One region of the Comamonas koreensis genome, then DNA from elsewhere that is predicted to be linked to it. Evidence: predicted binding sites of a transcription regulator. Region 1 holds the regulator's gene; each other region holds the start of a gene.
What was found. Region 1 encodes sigma-54, which starts transcription at its own class of promoters, with help from an activator protein. Its sites were predicted from a motif close to TGGCANGNAANCTGCTTT; they were not measured.
Positions count from the first base shown of each region.

Region 2: glnA (type I glutamate--ammonia ligase) is a predicted target of sigma-54. The motif match lies at 2,673-2,690, and genes of this name have one in related genera.
Region 3: F0Q04_RS07610 (urease subunit gamma) is a predicted target of sigma-54. The motif match lies at 3,137-3,154, and genes of this name have one in related genera.

Region 1 is NZ_CP043575.1:5,166,297-5,172,110, reverse strand. Features, by position in the region: gene F0Q04_RS23660 (thiol:disulfide interchange protein DsbA/DsbL) at 1-125, shown strand, start outside; one part of gene F0Q04_RS23655 (IS3 family transposase) at 213-702, shown strand; one part of gene F0Q04_RS23655 (IS3 family transposase) at 702-1,588, shown strand; gene lptA (lipopolysaccharide transport periplasmic protein LptA) at 1,699-2,367, shown strand; gene lptB (LPS export ABC transporter ATP-binding protein) at 2,391-3,167, shown strand; gene rpoN (RNA polymerase factor sigma-54) at 3,273-4,889, shown strand; gene F0Q04_RS23635 (aspartyl/asparaginyl beta-hydroxylase domain-containing protein) at 4,965-5,814, opposite strand, start outside.
Region 2 is NZ_CP043575.1:2,545,935-2,551,748, forward strand. Features, by position in the region: gene F0Q04_RS11380 (polysaccharide deacetylase family protein) at 1-270, shown strand, start outside; gene F0Q04_RS11385 (sterol desaturase family protein) at 338-1,357, shown strand; gene F0Q04_RS11390 (EI24 domain-containing protein) at 1,441-2,349, shown strand; gene glnA (type I glutamate--ammonia ligase) at 2,738-4,153, shown strand; gene F0Q04_RS11400 (hypothetical protein) at 4,421-4,948, shown strand; gene glnL (nitrogen regulation protein NR(II)) at 4,979-5,814, shown strand, end outside.
Region 3 is NZ_CP043575.1:1,702,224-1,708,037, reverse strand. Features, by position in the region: gene F0Q04_RS07630 (GNAT family N-acetyltransferase) at 1-85, opposite strand, end outside; gene ureC (urease subunit alpha) at 100-1,818, opposite strand; gene F0Q04_RS07620 (urease subunit beta) at 1,862-2,170, opposite strand; gene F0Q04_RS07615 (HupE/UreJ family protein) at 2,185-2,793, opposite strand; gene F0Q04_RS07610 (urease subunit gamma) at 2,825-3,127, opposite strand; gene F0Q04_RS07605 (urease accessory protein UreD) at 3,392-4,222, shown strand; gene F0Q04_RS07600 (SCO family protein) at 4,261-4,869, opposite strand; gene cyoE (heme o synthase) at 4,877-5,776, opposite strand; gene F0Q04_RS07590 (COX15/CtaA family protein) at 5,810-5,814, opposite strand, start outside.

The sequences.
Region 1 (5,814 bases):
AGTCGTACGGCGTCGAAGGCGTTCCATCGCTGGGCGTGGCGGGCAAGTACTACACCGACGGAACCCGTGCCGGCTCGATGAGCAACGTGCTGCAAGTGGTAGAGTTCCTGGCTGCACAAGGCTGAGCGGATTCCCCAACGCTTGAGACAGAGCCCGCGCACTGAACTGCACCCCAAAAGTTGGACATCAATCCAACCTTTGGGGTGTTTTTCATGGCGAAGTACGACGAGAGTTACAAGCTGGAAGTTGTCCAGGGCTACGTGCAGGGGCAGCATGGGTTCAGAGCACTGGCCCATGCTCACGGTCTCGACCAAGCGACAGTGCGACGTTGGGTAAAGAGCTACCAGCAGCATGGCCTATCAGGGTTGCGCAAGAAGTTCAGTCGCTACAGCGCTGACTTCAAACTGGCAGTGTTGCAGCGGATGTGGCGAGATGATCTGTCTGCACGAGAGACGATTACCTTGTTTGATATCCGGGGTGGCACGGGTGTCATCAGCGCCTGGGAGCTGCAATATCACGACGGTGGGCCGCAAGCACTTGCACCCCGGCCAAGAGGACGCTCCAAGAAGATGCCAAACCCACCCACAGCCAAGCCCGCACAGGCACAAGCAGTTATGTCTGCGGACGACACGCGTTCGCACGCAGATTTGCTCAAAGAGGTGAAGTACCTGCGCGCGGAGGTGGCGTACCTAAAAAAATTGGAGGCCTTGGTTCAGGCGAAAAAACAAGCTGCGCAGAAAAAGCGCGGATAGTGCTTGAGCTAAGGCCAGATCACGACCTCAAGGACTTGCTGCGGGCAGGTAAGCTGGCGCGCAGCACCTTCTATTACCAGGCTCAAGTGCACAGGAGAGGCGACAAATACGCTGAGCTCAAGGCTCAGATCCGATCTGTCTACGAGCTTCACAAAGGACGCTATGGCTATCGGCGTATTGCGCTTGAACTCAAGCGCAATGGCTGTCATGTGAACCACAAGAGCGTGCAGCGCCTGATGCAGGTAATGGGGATGAAGTCCCTGGTTCGGCCCAAGAAATATCGCTCCTATCGCGCCGGGCAGCACGCGGACGTGGCCAATGTGTTGCAGCGCCAGTTCATGGCCGAGCAGCCTAACCAGAAATGGGTGACGGACGTGACAGAGTTCAACGTCTTGGGTAAAAAGCTATACCTGTCGCCTGTCATGGATCTATTCAATGGCGAGGTGGTGAGCTATCAGATGAATACGCAACCGCGCTTGAAGATGGTGGGTGACATGTTGCGCAAGGCGCTAGGCAAGCTGGGCAGGGAGGAAAAACCATTGCTGCATTCCGACCAGGGCTGGCAGTACCAAAGTCGTGCCTATCGCCGCTTGCTGGCCGATCATGGCCTGGTGCAAAGCATGTCACGTCGGGGCAATTGCTTGGATAACGCAGCGATGGAGAGCTTCTTCGGAACCTTGAAGTCCGAGTTCTTCCACCTCAACAAGTTCAGCAGTGTGGCGCAGCTTCAAGAAGGTCTTCACCACTACATCCATTACTACAATCACCAACGCATCAAGCTAAAACTAAAAGGCCTGAGTCCGGTGCAATACCGGATTCAGGCCTTCAGTCCCTAGCTTCCAACTGTCCAACTTCTTGGGGTCAGTTCACACGCGGGCTTTTTTGTGCCAGAAACGGCCTAACGCTCCAGCATGGCTACAATGGGGCAGAGCAAGATTCATGCCTTATGAGACACCGTATTTTTAACTCTTTGTTGGTGGCAGTGGCCCTGGCCGTGCCGCTGCTGTCGCACGCCGAGCGTGCAGACCGCACCAAACCCATGAACATCGAGGCGGACGATGGCCGCCACGATGAACTCAAGCAGACCAGTGTCTTCACGGGCAATGTGGTGGTGACCAAGGGCACCATCATCATCCGTGGCGCGCAGCTGACCGTGAGCCAGGACCGCGACGGCTTCCAGCACGGCGTGGTGACTGCTGCGCCGGGCAAGCTCGCATTCTTCCGCCAAAAGCGTGACTCGGCCCCAGGCGCGCCTGACGAGTTCGTCGAAGGCGAAGGCGAGGTCATCACCTATAACGGCCGCGATGACACCGTGCACTTTGAGCGCCGCGGCGAGTTGCGCCGTTACCGCGAGACCACGTTGACCGACCAGGTCAGTGGCCCGCTGATCGTCTACAACAATCTGAGCGATACCTTCACGGTCTCCGGCCAAAAGGGCGCCCAGGCGGCGGCCGATCCCAAGCCCGGTGCGCCCAAGAAGGACCGCGTCCGTGTGATCCTGACGCCCAAGGCCGATGGCAAGGCGGACGACAAGGCCAGCGCCCCGGCCAAGCCCGCTGCCGATGACAAGACGCCATTGCGCCCCAGCACCCAACTGAACGACGGAGCCAAGTGACCGTGGCAGAAAACTCGTCGACCATTTCCGTCAACGCCCGGGTCGCCAACAGCGACCACCGCAGCCAGCTGGAGGTCTTGCACCTGGAGAAATCCTATGGCAGCCGCAAGGTGGTCAAGGACGTGTCGCTGTCGGTGCGCAAGGGCGAAGTGGTGGGTTTGCTAGGCCCCAATGGCGCGGGCAAGACCACCTCGTTCTACATGATCGTGGGCCTGGTACGCAGCGATGGCGGGGATATCCGCATCGATGGGCAGTCGGTGGCCAATATGCCGATCCACCAGCGCTCGCAGCTGGGCCTGTCCTACCTGCCGCAGGAAGCCTCGATCTTTCGCAAGCTCAGCGTGCAGGACAATGTGCGCGCCGTGCTGGAGCTGCAAAAAGATGAGCATGGCAAGCCGCTCTCGCGCGCCGAGGTCGAGCGCCAGCTCACCGCGCTGCTGCAGGAGCTGCGGGTCGAGCACCTGCGCGAATCACCGTCAGTCGCGCTGTCCGGCGGCGAGCGCCGCCGGGTCGAGATCGCCCGTGCGCTGGCCACCCAGCCCCGTTTCATCCTGCTCGACGAGCCTTTCGCCGGCATCGACCCCATCGCCGTGATCGAGATCCAGCGCATTGTCGCCTTTCTCAAGGAGCGCGGCATTGGCGTGCTGATCACCGACCACAATGTGCGCGAAACCCTGGGTATCTGTGACCATGCCTGCATCATCAGCGATGGCAAGGTGCTGGCCGCCGGGACGCCGCAAGAGATTGTGGAGAACGCAGAGGTCCGGAGGGTGTATCTGGGTGAACATTTCCGTATGTGACACCGCACGCCTTGGCGGGCGTGCCAGCCAAGATGCCGTCCCGCGCTGCGGGGCCGGCAGGGCTGATCCGTTGCCAGCTGCCCCAGCCCGTGGGGAGGCGCAGCCATGATGCCGTCGCTGTCGCTGCGCGTATCGCAGAACCTGACCCTGACCCCCCAGCTGCAGCAGTCGATTCGCCTGCTGCAGCTGTCCACGCAGGAACTGACGCAGGAAGTCGAGCAGATGCTCGACGAAAACCCGTTTCTGGAGCGCGAGGGCGATGAGGCCCCCGAGGCTGAAGCCGGTAAAGAAGCCGCTGAATCTGCCGAAGCTGCAGACGCTGCAGACGCAGCCGACAAGGGTGCCGATACTGCTGCCAGCACCGACACCAACAACAGTAGCGATTTCGAGCCCGGAACCTCCGACCAGCCGCTGGATTTTGGCGCGGGCAAGGAAACCGGCGTCGATGCCGAGGCCGCTGCCGGCGATTCGGCATCGGACTGGGAAGAGTGGGGTGGCGATCTGCCCGCGCGCTCCAGCGCCAGCGATGACGACGACGAGACGCCGATGTCCGACCGGCGCAGCGAGCACCTGAGCCTGCAGGATGTGCTGCACCGCCAGGCCTTGTCGCTGCGCCTGTGCCAGGAAGACCGGGCCGCGCTCTACTTTCTGATTGAATCACTGAACGACGACGGCTACCTCGAAGAAACGCTGGCCGAGCTCGCGCAAAGCTTTGGCGACGCCAGTGACCCCGAGCGCTACGAAGTGCTGCTGCACCACCTGACTGTGGCGCTGCGCTTGCTGCAAAGCCTGGAGCCGATTGGCGTGGGCGCGCGCAACCTGTCCGAATGCATGCAGCTGCAGATCAAGGCCCAGCAGCGCCTGTTGGATGAAGAGGGCTCGGACACGCCCGAGGCCGATGCGCTGGCGCTGGAGACCGCTTTGCTGGTCTGCCAGGAATCGCTGGAGCTGCTGGCGCGCCGTGATGTGCGCAAGCTGGTGCAACTGACCGGATGCAGTGATGCCGCGGTGCGCAGCGCGCTGGCGCTGATCGCCAAGCTCGAGCCCCGCCCCGGCCGGCCCTATGCCGATGTGGACCGCAACACCATCATCCCCGATGTCATCGTGCGACTCAGCAATGAGCGCGGCCTGCCGGTGCCCGGTTTCAGCGTGCAGCTCAATGCCGAGGTGATGCCGCGCCTGCGCGTGCAGGATGTCTACGCCAATGCCTTGCGCAGCCACAAGGGCAGCGAAGGCCATGGCGCGCTGCAGCAGCGGCTGCAGGAGGCGCGCTGGTTCATCAAGAACATCCAGCAGCGCTTTGACACCATCTTGCGCGTCTCGCAGGCCATCGTCGAGCGCCAGCGCAATTTCTTTGTCCATGGCGAGCTGGCGATGCGCCCCATGGTGCTGCGCGAGATTGCCGATGAGCTGGGCCTGCACGAGTCCACCATCAGCCGCGTGACCACGGCCAAGTACATGGCCACGCCGCAGGGCACGTTCGAGCTCAAGTACTTCTTTGGCTCGGGCCTGGGCACCGAGACCGGCGGCAGTGCGTCGAGCACGGCGGTCAAGGCGCTGATCAAGCAGCTGCTGGACGAGGAAAGCGCGAAAAAGCCGCTGTCGGATGCAAAAATCGCCGATCTGCTGCAGGCCCAGGGCATTGAATGCGCGCGCCGCACGGTGGCCAAGTACCGCGAGGCGATGCGCATCCCGCCGGCCAGCCTGCGCAAGGCGCTGTAAGCGCAAGCAGCCAGGGCCCATAAAAAAACCGCAGTTGCGTTAGGCACTGCGGTTTTGCTTTGAGACGGAGCCGCTTTACTTTGGCCACAGCCACCAGATGAACAAGGCCAGCACGGCCAGCATCAGGCCAAACTTGGTGAGCTTGTAGGCCGTCTTGTTCCAGGCCTTGAAGCGGCGGCGGTACTGGCCCATGTAGAACGAGATCTTGAAGATGCGGCTGATGAAGCCACGCGGATCGCCTTCGTTGTTGGGCGAGCTGGCGGCAGCGACCACATGCGTGCCCAGCCAGCGGTTGAGCCACTGCGCAAAGCCATTGGTCATCGGGCGCTCGACATCGCAGAACAGCACGATGCGGTTGCCTTCGGACCGGTTCTCGGCCCAGTGCATGAAGGTCTCGTCAAAGATCACGCCTTCGCCCTCGCGCCAGCTGTAGGGCGTGCCATCGACCTCGATCATGCAGCGGTCATCATTGGGCGCCAGCACAGCGAGGTGGTAGCGCAGCGAGCCCGCATAGGGGTCGCGGTGCAGGTTGAGCTTGGCGCCGGGCGGCAGCTCGGCAAACATGGCCGCCTTGATGCCGGGGATGGACTGCACCAGCGCCGTGGTCTTGGGGCACAGCTCCATCGCAGACGGGTGGGCCTGGCCGTACCACTTCAAGTAGAAGCGCTTCCAGCCGGTCTTGAAGAAAGAGTTGAAGCCCGCGTCGTCGTTGTTGGCTGCGGCCTTGATCTGCATGGCCTGGTGCAGGCCGATGGCCTCTTCGCGGATCTCGCGCCAGTGGGCCTGCAGCGGGGCCAGGTCGGGGAAGGTGCTGGTGGGCAGGTAGGGCGTGCGCGGTACCTTGCTGAACATCAGCATGAACACATTGAATGGCGCCGTGAACGTGGAGTGGTCAAACAGCTGGCGCAGCAGCTTGTGCCGCACC
Region 2 (5,814 bases), 2.6 Mb from region 1:
GCCCATGTGGGCTGGTCGCCAGCGGGCTTTCTCGGCGATGAACTGCCCAGCGACAAGTACCCCAACCAGCAGTTGCTGGACAAGGCGCTGCGCGACATCCGCCCCGGCGATATCTTGCTGGCCCACCTGGGCATCTGGGACCGCAAGGACCCCTGGGCGCCTGCCGTGCTGCAGCCCTTGATTGAAGGCCTGCAGGCCAAGGGATTTTGCTTTGCCACCCTGCGCGAACATCCCCAGTACCAAGAATGGATTCGTCAGCATGGTGGCTGAGAGCGCTTGCCGTAGCGCACACTGGCCGCTGCAAGGCTTGTGGTCTGGTTTGAATTGATGGTTTGCCATGGAATTTCTCAGCACGCTTTTTGACAACGCACAGCAGTGGCTCTTTGAGCAGTTGCTGCAGCCTCTGCTGTTCAACCTGGGCCTGGCCAGCTATCTGGAAGATGGCTACACGGCAGCGGGCTGGTTCCTCGTGGGTTGCCTGCAGATTCTCATCATGGTGCTGGTGATTGCGCCCTTGCAGCGCTGGCGGCCGGTCGAGGCTGTGACCGACCGGCATGCGATCCGGGTGGACATGCTCTACACCTTTATCCATCGCCTGGGCCTGTTTCGCCTGGCCTTGTTCTTTACCATCGATCCGCTGTGGGACATGGTGGTGGGCGCGCTGCGCGTGCGCGGCTTTGAGACCTGGCACCTCGATGCGCTCTGGCCTGGTGTGACCGACCTGGGTTGGGTGAGCCTGCTGATCTACCTGGTGGTGTTCGACTTTGTGGCCTACTGGATCCACCGCGGCCAGCACCAGTTTGTCTGGTGGTGGCGGCTGCATGCCTTGCACCATTCGCAGCAGCAGATGACGATGTGGAGCGACAACCGCAACCACCTGCTCGATGACCTGGTGCATGACAGCATTCTGGTGTTCGTGGCCGTGTTGATCGGTGTCGCGCCCAGCCAGTTCGTGGCGATTGTCGCGATCACCCAGCTGAGCGAAAGCCTGCAGCACGCGAACCTGCGCCTGTGGTTTGGCCGCCTGGGCGAGCGCCTGTGGATCAGCCCGCGCTTTCACCGCCGCCACCATGCGATTGGCATCGGCCATGAATCGCCCGCTGCCAGCGCAGCGCCCAACACGGCGGTAAAGGCCGGCGAGGCTGCGCCACGCACCCGCTTGGGGGGCTGCAATTTCGGTGTGCTGCTGCCATGGTGGGATATGCTTTTTGGCACCGCCAACTTTGAGCTACGCTATGACCCTACCGGTATCCGTGACCAGGTGCAGCCCAACCGGCAAGGGCAGTTGCGCGATTACGGACGCGGCTTTTGGAGCCAGCAATGGCGCGGGCTGCTGCGCCTTTTGGGCCGCGCCTGAGTGCTGCGCAACCGGCTGATGCCGAACCACTGAGCGGCTGGTTGGCCTGACCACCCCGCTCAGATACACAAGGAGTTCACCCCATGCCCCTCGCGTCTGCGGGCTCCCGCCTGATGTTTGATGCCTTCTGGCGTGCCGCTGCCTATTGTTTCCGTCCCCGGGTCATGCTGCTGTCCGTGCTGCCACTGGTGGTGATGCTGGTGGCCTTGGGTGGCTGGAGCTATTTCTACTGGTCAGGCGCCGTGGCGACGATGCAGCACTGGGTGGAGACAATAGGCTGGCTGCGCACAGTGTTCAGCTGGTTTGGCAGCACTGGTACGGAAGGCTTTGCAGCCGGCATTGCGCCCTTTGTGGTGCTGATCTTGATCACGCCCATAGCGGCGGTGGTCGCGCTGCTGGTGATTGCGCTTTTGATGACACCAGCCCTGGTCAACATGGTGACCGAGCAGCGCTTTGCCCAGCTGGAAAAGAAAAAAGGCATGGGCCTGGTCACCAGCGTGCTCTGGGCTTTGAGCACCTCGGCGGTGGCCATTGTGGCCTTTGTCGTTACCATGCCGCTGTGGCTGATCCCGCCTTTGGTGCTGATCGTGCCGCCTGTCATCTGGGGCTGGCTGACCTACCGCGTGATGAGTGTCGATGCACTGGCAGAGCATGCCAGCAAGGCTGAGCGCGACACGCTGCTGCAGCGTTACCGCTGGCCGCTCTTGCTGATGGGCATCATCTCGGGCTACATCGGCATTGCGCCCAGCGTCGTCTGGGCCTCGGGCATGGTGTTCACCATTGGCTTTGTGGTGCTCGTACCCATTGCGGTGTGGATCTATGCGATCACGTTTGCTTTTTCCTCGCTGTGGTTCATCCACTTTTGCCTGGCCGCGCTGCAACAGCTGCGGATCGAGAATGGTGAGCCTGGCGCGCAGCTGCCCGGGACGGAGCCGGTGGTGGCCGATCCTGCCGACGGTGCGCTGCTGCCCGATTCGGCGGCGCCCAGATAAGCGGCGAAGACGCGCTGCGGGGTGCGATGCCGATGGCTTGGTACCGTGGCTATGTTGTCAACGCACCAATAAAGTGCACAAATAACCAATTTGGTGAGCGTCAGTGATGCTGGCAAAATTGATATAGATTTGCACCATTTTGGTGCTGATGCGGCATCGGCTGCCATGGCCTGCACAGATCTGGACCGTAGGCTGCAAAATCCTCAGCGCCTCCCGGGGCCCCAGGCCAAAAGCGCGTTACAGTCTGGCTTTGGGCAAAGTCCGGGTGCGTTCGCGTTCTGGCAGGCCCGCATCTTCTGGTTGGCATGGGCATGTCATAAAACTGGCACGTAAACTGCTTTAGTCTTGGCACAGCCCTTTTTATTCACGATTTTCTTTGGAGCATTAGATGGCCAAGAGCGTTGCAGATGTGATGAGCATGTTGGACGAGAACGAGGTCAAGTTCGTTGATCTGCGTTTCACCGACACCCGTGGCAAGGAACAGCACGTCACGGTGCCTATCTCGCACTTTGACGAAGACAAGTTCACTTCGGGCCACGCGTTTGATGGCTCCTCCATCGCTGGCTGGAAGGGTATCGAAGCATCCGATATGCTGCTGATGCCCGATCCCAACACCGCCAACATCGATCCGTTCTTTGACGAAACCACGATGTTCCTGCAGTGCGACGTGATCGAGCCCGGTGACGGCAAGGCCTATGACCGCGATCCACGCTCGGTTGCCAAGCGCGCAGAAGCCTACCTGAAGGCATCGGGCCTGGGCGATACCGCCTACTTCGGTCCAGAGCCAGAATTCTTCATCTTCGATGGCGTGCGTTGGAGCACCGAGCCCAACAACCCGTTCTTCGACATCGAAGAGTACGAAGCACCCTGGAACAGCGGCGCCAAGTTCGATAACGGCAACCGTGGCCACCGTCCACGCGTCAAGGGCGGCTACTTCCCTGTGCCTCCTGTTGACAGCACCCAGGACATGCGCGCTGAAATGTCGCTGCTGCTCGAATCGCTGGGCATCCCGGTTGAAGTGTTCCACCACGAAGTGGCGGGCGCTGGCCAGAATGAACTGGGCACTCGTTTCTCGACCCTGGTCGAGCGTGCCGACTGGACCCAGGTGCAAAAGTACGTGATCTGGAACGTGGCAGACACCTACGGCAAGACGGCGACCTTCATGCCCAAGCCTTACTCGGGCGACAACGGCTCGGGCATGCACGTGCACCAGTCCGTGTGGAAAGACGGCAAGAACCTGTTCGCCGGTGACGGCTATGCCGGTCTGTCCGATTTCGCGCTGTACTACATCGGCGGCATCATCAAGCACGCTCGCGCGCTGAACGCCATCACCAACCCTGGCACCAACAGCTACAAGCGCCTGGTTCCTGGTTTCGAGGCGCCCGTGAAGCTGGCTTACTCGGCCAAGAACCGCTCGGCATCGATCCGTATTCCTTACGTGAGCAACCCCAAGGGCCGCCGCGTGGAAGCACGTTTCCCCGATCCCCTGATGAACCCCTACCTGGGCTTTGCAGCGCTGTTGATGGCCGGTCTGGACGGCGTGGAAAACAAGATCCATCCGGGTGAAGCCGCCACCAAGGATCTGTACCATCTGCCACCCGAGGAAGACAAGCTGGTGCCTACCGTGTGCCACAGCCTGGACCAGGCTCTGGAGGCACTGGATGCCGACCGCGCGTTCCTGACCAAGGGCGGTGTGTTCAGCGACAGCATGCTGGACGCCTACATCGAGCTGAAGATGGGCGAAGTGACCCGCTTCCGCCAAGCCGTGCACCCCGTCGAATACGACATGTACTACTCGCTGTAAGCCCCTGCTGGCCAGGTCCTCGTGACCTGGCCCTTTGGGCAAAACGGCCTGCCGACCTGCAAAGGTGGCAGGCCGTTTTTTTATGGATGTTCTCGGGGCAGGGGGCATGGCCGGACAGCGGCGAATCTGTAACAGCAGGAACTGTTCGGCATGATCGGCCTCCTTTGTAGCTACACTGCGGGTTGCAGAGAGGGGCCATCGTGCAAAGCCGCTAACGGGCTGTCACGGACATACGGGCAAAGTGGAGTGAACGGGCGAAACGGGGTTATGCATACAAAGTTGTTGTTTTTGATGGTGGCAGTGGCATGTGCGCAAGGCGCGGTGGCGCAGGATCGCATTTATCGCTGTGGCAATGAATACACCAACGATGTGGCCAAGGCGCGGCAAAAGGGCTGCGCCGTGGTCGAAGGCGCCAATGTCACCATCGTGCAAGGCACGCGCCCGCACACACCCGCTGCCAGCCCGGCACCCGCACCCAATGCCCCCGCAGCTGCCCCGCGCCCCGCGCGTGCGCCCGCCGCTGCGTCACCCGCGCCACGCTCCACCACGGCCGAAGGCCGCGCCCGCGATTCCGACGCGCGCCTCATCCTGGAGACCGAGCTGAAAAAAGCCCAGGACAAAAAGCTCGCTTTGGCGCGTGAGTACAACAACGGCGAGCCCGAGAAAAACGCGCTGGAGATGCGCAACCCCGCCTTCTACACCAAGCGCGTGGCCGATCTGAAGCAAGAAATCACGCGCAACGACAGCGATATCGCTGGCATCCAGCGTGAGCTCCAACGCCTGCCGGCCCCATAATCAAAGCTTCAACCTTTTGGGGCATATCCCATGTCTGACCTCCGTGCCATGGATCGCGAATGGCAGGCGCTGGAACACATCGCCACCTTGGTCGCCGTGATACGGCTCGATGGCGCCGCTGTGCGGGTCAATGCAGCGCTGGAGAATGCGCTGGGCGTCTCGCGCAAAAGCATTCTGGGCCACTACTTTGGTGGATTTTTCCAGGACGATGAACTGATCCACAAGGCCCTGGTCGATGCGCGGGCGCAGCGCTTTTCGTCGCTGCGCTTTGAGGCGCAATTGCGGCGCAGCCTGCAAGACGCCTTTCCCGTGCATGCCAACCTCTCCTGGTGGGAAGAGGAGGAGAGCATTCTGGTGGAGCTGTGGCCGCTGGAGCAACAGGTGCGGCAGGACCGCGAGGAGCGTGTGCGCGAGCAGGCGCTTGCCAACAAGGAGCTGATCCGCAACCTCGCCCACGAGATCAAGAACCCGCTGGGTGGCATACGGGGCGCGGCCCAGCTGCTGGAGCTGGAGCTGCCCGATGCTCAGCTCAAGGAATACACCGACGTCATCATTCACGAGGCCGACCGCTTGCAGGCGCTGGTCGACCGCTTGCTCGCGCCGCACCGCCACCCGCACACGGTGGGGGATGTGAATATCCACGAGGTCTGCGAGCGCGTCTGCCAGCTGGTGCTGCTCGAGTACCCGCAGGGCCTGCGCATCGAGCGCGATTACGACACCTCGCTGCCCGAGATCCGCGGCGATCGCGAGCAGCTCATTCAAGCCTTGCTGAACATTGTGCAAAATGCTGCGCAGGTGCTGGTGCCGCAAATGGCCCAGGACCAGGCGCGCATTACTTTGCGCACCCGCATTGCCCGGCAGCTGAC
Region 3 (5,814 bases), 1.8 Mb from region 1:
GCATATCGCTCAGGTGCGCTTCCAAAAAGGCCAGCACGCGCGCGTCGGTCACGGGGTCCAGCTTGAAAATCAATGGGCTTGCCATGGGTCCTTACCGGTTCAAAACAGAAAATAACGCTGGGCCATCGGCAGGCTGCTCGCTGGCTCGCAGGTCAGCAGCTGGCCATCGGCGCGCACCGCATAGGTCTGGGCATCGACCTCCATGTGCGGCGCCAGGTCGTTGTGCACCATGTGCTGCTTTTGCAAGCCGCGTATGCCTTTGACAGCCGACAAGGTCTTGGCCAGGCCAAAGCGCTGGCCAATGCCGGCAGCCAAGCCCGCTTGCGAGACAAAGGTCAGTGAGGTCCTGGCAATCGCCCCGCCAAAGGCGCCAAACATCGGGCGGTAGTGCACCGGCTGGGGTGTCGGGATCGAGGCATTGGGGTCACCCATGGCCGCCATCGCGATAAAGCCGCCCTTGAGAATGCAGCTGGGTTTGACGCCAAAGAAGGCCGGCTTCCAGATGACGATATCGGCCCACTTGCCCACTTCGAGGCTGCCCACCTCATGGCTGATGCCATGGGCAATGGCCGGGTTGATCGTGTACTTGGCGATGTAGCGCTTGATGCGGAAGTTGTCATGCCGCTCGCTGTCGCCGGGCAAGGCGCCGCGCTGGAGCTTCATCTTGTGCGCCGTCTGCCAGGTGCGCAGGATCACCTCACCCACCCGGCCCATGGCCTGGCTGTCGGAGCTGAACATGCTGATGGCGCCAATGTCGTGCAGGATATCCTCGGCCGCAATGGTTTCCTTGCGGATGCGGCTTTCAGCAAAGGCCAGGTCCTCGGCAATCCCGGCATCAAGGTGGTGGCAGACCATCAGCATGTCCACATGCTCATCCAAGGTGTTGATCGTGTAGGGCCGCGTCGGGTTGGTCGAGCTGGGCAGCACATTGGCCTCGCCCACCACTTTCAAGATATCGGGCGCATGGCCGCCGCCCGCCCCTTCGGTGTGGAAGGTGTGGATGGTGCGGCCCTTGAACGCGGCCACCGTGTCTTCGACAAAGCCGCTTTCGTTGAGCGTATCGGTATGGATCGCCACCTGGGTGTCGGTGAGCTCGGCCACATCCAGGCAGTTGTCGATGGCCGCCGGCGTGCTGCCCCAGTCCTCGTGCAGCTTGAGGCCAATCGCGCCGGCATCGATCTGCTCATGCAGGGCCAGCGGCAGGCTGGCATTGCCCTTGCCCAGAAAGCCCAGGTTCATCGGGAAGGCATCGGCCGCCTGCAGCATGCGCTCCATGTTCCAGGCGCCGGGCGTGCAGGTGGTCGCAAAGGTGCCGGTGGCCGGGCCGGTGCCGCCACCAATCATCGTCGTCACGCCGCTGGTCAGCGCCTCTTCGATCTGCTGGGGCGCGATGAAGTGGATGTGCGTGTCGATGCCGCCAGCGGTCACGACCATGCCTTCGCAGCTGATGATCTCGGTGCCCGGGCCAATGATGATGTCCACACCCGGCTGCGTGTCCGGGTTGCCGGCCTTGCCAATCGCGGCAATGCGGCCGGCCTTCAGGCCAATGTCCGCCTTGACGATGCCCCAGTGGTCGATGATCAGCGCATTGGTCAGCACCGTGTCCATCGCGCCCTGCGCACTGCTGCGCTGGCTTTGCGCCATGCCATCACGGATGGTCTTGCCACCGCCAAACTTCACCTCTTCGCCGTAGCCGCCCGCACGCAGGGTGAAGTCCTGCTCCACCTGCACGACCAGTTCGGTATCGGCCAGGCGCAGGCGGTCACCCACCGTGGGCCCATAGGTCTCTGCGTATGCGCGTCTGTCCATTGTTGCCATCAGAACCATCCTGTCTTAGAACGCTGGCACAGCATGCCGGGCTTCATTCCAGCGCCCCTTGCACCAGGCCGCGAAAACCGTAGATCTGCCGCTCGCCGCCAACATCCACCAGCTCCACCGTGCGCTGCTGGCCGGGCTCAAAGCGCACCGCCATGCCGCTGGCAATATGCAGTCGCATGCCGTGCGCCGCCTGGCGGTCGAAGCTCAGGCCGGCATTGGTCTCGGCAAAGTGGTAGTGCGACCCTACCTGGATGGGCCGGTCGCTCGCGTTGTGTACCACCAGCGTGGTGGTACGGCGCCCGGGGTTCAGCGTGTGTTCGCCCTCGTCCAGCAGCAGTTCACCTGGGATCATGGTGCCGCTCCTCGTCAGGCCAGGCGCGTCAGCATGGCCGCGCCCAAGACCGCGGTGGCCCCGCCCGCCAGCTTGGCCAGCCAGCGGTGGCGCTGCATGAGGGCCTTGCCCAGCACCATGCCGCCCACATGCAACAAGGCCGAGCCCAGCGCCATGCCCGCCAGCGCGCCCGCCGATGCCAACGCCGAATCTGCTGCCAGCTCAAAGCCGTGGGCCGCGCCATGGAAAAACGCAAACACCCCGGCCAGCGCAGCGGCCAGCACCCAGGGCATCTGCTTTTGCACCGCCACCAGCAGGCCCAACACCAGCACCGATGCGGCAATCATCGGCTCCACGCCGGGCACCCACAGACCGGCAAAACCTGCCAGCGCCCCCGCCACCAGCAGGGCCACAAAGGCGGCCGGTGCGCGCCAGGCGGGCGTCACCGTCAGCGCACTCCAGGCGCCCACGGCCAACATCGCGGCCATATGGTCGGCGCCAGTAAACGGATGGGCAAAGGCATGGCCAAAGCTGCTCAAAAGGCCATGGTGGCCGCCACCATCGGCGCCCACATGGGCCATGGCTGACAGCGGCAAAGCCGCAGCGGCGGTGGCCAGCGCGGCAGAGAATTTCTTGAAGTTCATAGTGGTCGAGTGCGCGAGAAAAATGGGAGGTTCAGACAATGGGCTCATGCACGGTGACGAGCTTGGTGCCATCGGGAAAGGTCGCCTCGATCTGGATATCGGCAATCATCTCGGGAATGCCCTCCATCACGTCGGCGCGCGTGAGCACCGTGCGGCCGGCGCTCATCAGTTGGGCAACGGTCTTGCCATCGCGCGCGCCCTCCATCACAAAGGCGCTGATCAGCGCCACCGCCTCGGGGTAGTTCAGCTTGAGCCCCCGGGCCAGGCGCCGCTCGGCCAGCAAGGCGGCGGTAAAGATCAGCAGCTTGTCTTTTTCGCGAGGTGTCAGTTCCATACCTAGTGCAAAGCAAGGCACATGCCAAGGGGCTACAACGGCTGGGCATGCACGCTTTCCGTGCCGCCACCCGCCCGCCTTGCACCACATGCATGCACAGCAGCCGCGCATGCACCAATTCGGCACAGACCACACCCCAGAGCAGTGCAGTTCCTGGCACGTGGCTTGCAAAAGCCCACGCATGTCTTTCGTCCCCCTGCTCCCGCTCCCGATCCCGGCCCTTGCGCCCTGCTGCCCGCCAGGCACCCACCGCCCGCCGCAGCCATGAGCTGGCATGCCCAACTAGACCTGCGCTACGGCCAGCAAGCCGGCAAGACGTCGGTGCAGTTCAGCCACGATGGCCCGCTGCGCATTCTCAAAAGCCTCTACCCCGAAGGCCCGGGCATTTGCCACAACGTGCTGGTGCACCCGCCCGGCGGCCTGGTGGGTGGCGATATGCTGGATATCTCGGTCGAGGTGGCGGCAGGCGCCCATGCGCTCGTCACCACGCCGGGCGCAACGCGCTTTTACAAGAGCAATGGCCAGCCGGCCTTGCAGCGCACCCGCCTCAAACTGCAGGCCGGCGCCCGGCTGGAATGGTTGCCGCTGGAAGCCATTGCCTACAACGCCTGCGATGCGGCCAATGAGCTGCAGATGGAACTGGCACCGGATGCAGAGCTGCTGACCTGGGACATCACCGCGCTGGGCCTGCCGCTGGCGGGTCAGCCCTTTACCCAGGGCGTGTTTTCGCAGCACATCGCATGGCCGGGGCATTTTCTGGAACGCGGCCGTATCCGGGCCGATGATGGGCTGCTGCTCAACGCACAGCTGGGCCTGGCGGGCCAGCGCTGCCTGGGGAGTTTGATCTACGCCAGCGGCTCGCCCATCAACCGCGCGCAACGCGAAGCGCTGCTGGAGAGCACCCAGCAGCTGCTGGACGCAGGCCCAGCGGGGTTGATGGCCGGGGTGACCGCGCCGAACGAGCATATGCTGGTGCTGCGTGGCCTGGCGCCCGTGGTGGAGCCGGCGATGCAGCTGTGGAAGACGGTCTGGGGCCACTGGCGCAGCAGCCTCTGGGGCCTGCCGGCGCAGCGGCCGCGTATCTGGTCGATGTGAGTGCAGCGCTTGCCCAGCGCTGTTAAGCGTGTAAGCGCTTAAGCGCCGTCGATCAGCTGCTCGATATCTTTGGCCAGCGTTTCAACGGGGGTGCCATAGCGGCTGTACAAGCGCAGGCGCCCTTGCGGGTCAAAGATGTAGTCGCCAGCGGTATGGTCCATCGTGTAGCTGCCCGGGGTCTGGCCCTCGACCCGCTTGTAGTAGACCTTGAAGTCCTTGGCCATCTTGGCCGTTTCCTCGTCGCTGCCGCGCAGCGCCAGAAAGCTGGGGTCAAAGTTGGCGAGGTAGGCCTGCAAGATTTCGGGCGTGTCGCGCGATGGATCGACCGAGGCGAAGATCACCTGCAGCTTGTCACCCTTTGCGCCGAGCTTTTGCTTGACGGCGGCCAGGTCGCCCAAAGTGGTCGGGCAGACATCGGGGCACTGGGTAAAGCCAAAGAACACCAGCACGACCTTGCCCTTGAAGTCGGCCATGCTGCGGCGCTGGCCATGCTGGTCGGGCATGGAGAAATCCTGCCCATACTCCTTGCTGCCCGTCAGGTCGATGGCGTTGAAATCGGCCTTGGATTTGCAGGCGGTGAGGACACCGGCGGCCGAGGCCAGCATGGCCGAGCCCGCCAGCCAGCGAAGGGCATTGCGCTTGTTCATTGCAGATTTACCAGCTCACATAGTGGTCCACCAGCAGCGCCACAAACAGCAGGCTGAGGTAGACCAGCGAAAAACGGAAAGTCTTGCGCGCCAGCGCGTCGGAGTAATTGCGCCACAGCGCAAAGGCATAGCCAAAGAACCCGGCACCCAGCACGACTGCGGCCACCAGGTAGATCCAGGAGCTCATCTGGATGATGAAGGGCAGCAGGCCGGCGGCAAACAAGACCACGGTGTAGAGCAAGACCTGCACGCGGGTGTAATAGTTCCCATGCGTGACCGGCAGCATCGGCAGGCCGGACTTGCGGTAGTCCTCGACCCGGTACAGCGCCAGTGCCCAGAAGTGCGGCGGCGTCCACAGGAAGATGATCAAAAACAGCAGCAGCGCCTGGGGCGAGACATCGCCGGTCATCGCGGCCCAGCCCAGCACGGGGGGCATCGCGCCCGATGCGCCACCGATCACGATGTTCTGCGGTGTCAGCGGCTTGAGGATCACCGTGTAGATGACGGCATAACCGACAAAGGTCGCAAAGGTCAGCCACATCGTGATGGCGTTGATCCAGACGATCAGAATGGCCGAGCCGGCGATGCACAGCCCGGCAGAAAACATCAGGGTCTGCAGGTTGGACAGCTCACCGCGCGCTGTGGGGCGCCAGGCGGTGCGCTTCATGCGCGCATCGATGCTCTGCTCGACCAGGCAATTGAAGGCGGCAGCGGCCCCCGCCACCAGCCAGATGCCCACACACGCGACGGCCATGCGCAGCAGCTCGGCGCCGGTGGGCACACCGGGCACGGCCAGCACCATGCCGATCAGTGCGCAAAACACAATCAGCTGCACCACCTTGGGTTTGGTCAATGCATAGAACTGCGCAAAGCGGTTCGGCATTGGCGTTGCGGCAAGTTCGGTCATCGGGGCACTCAGTCTTTGTTCCATACAGCGTCATCAAC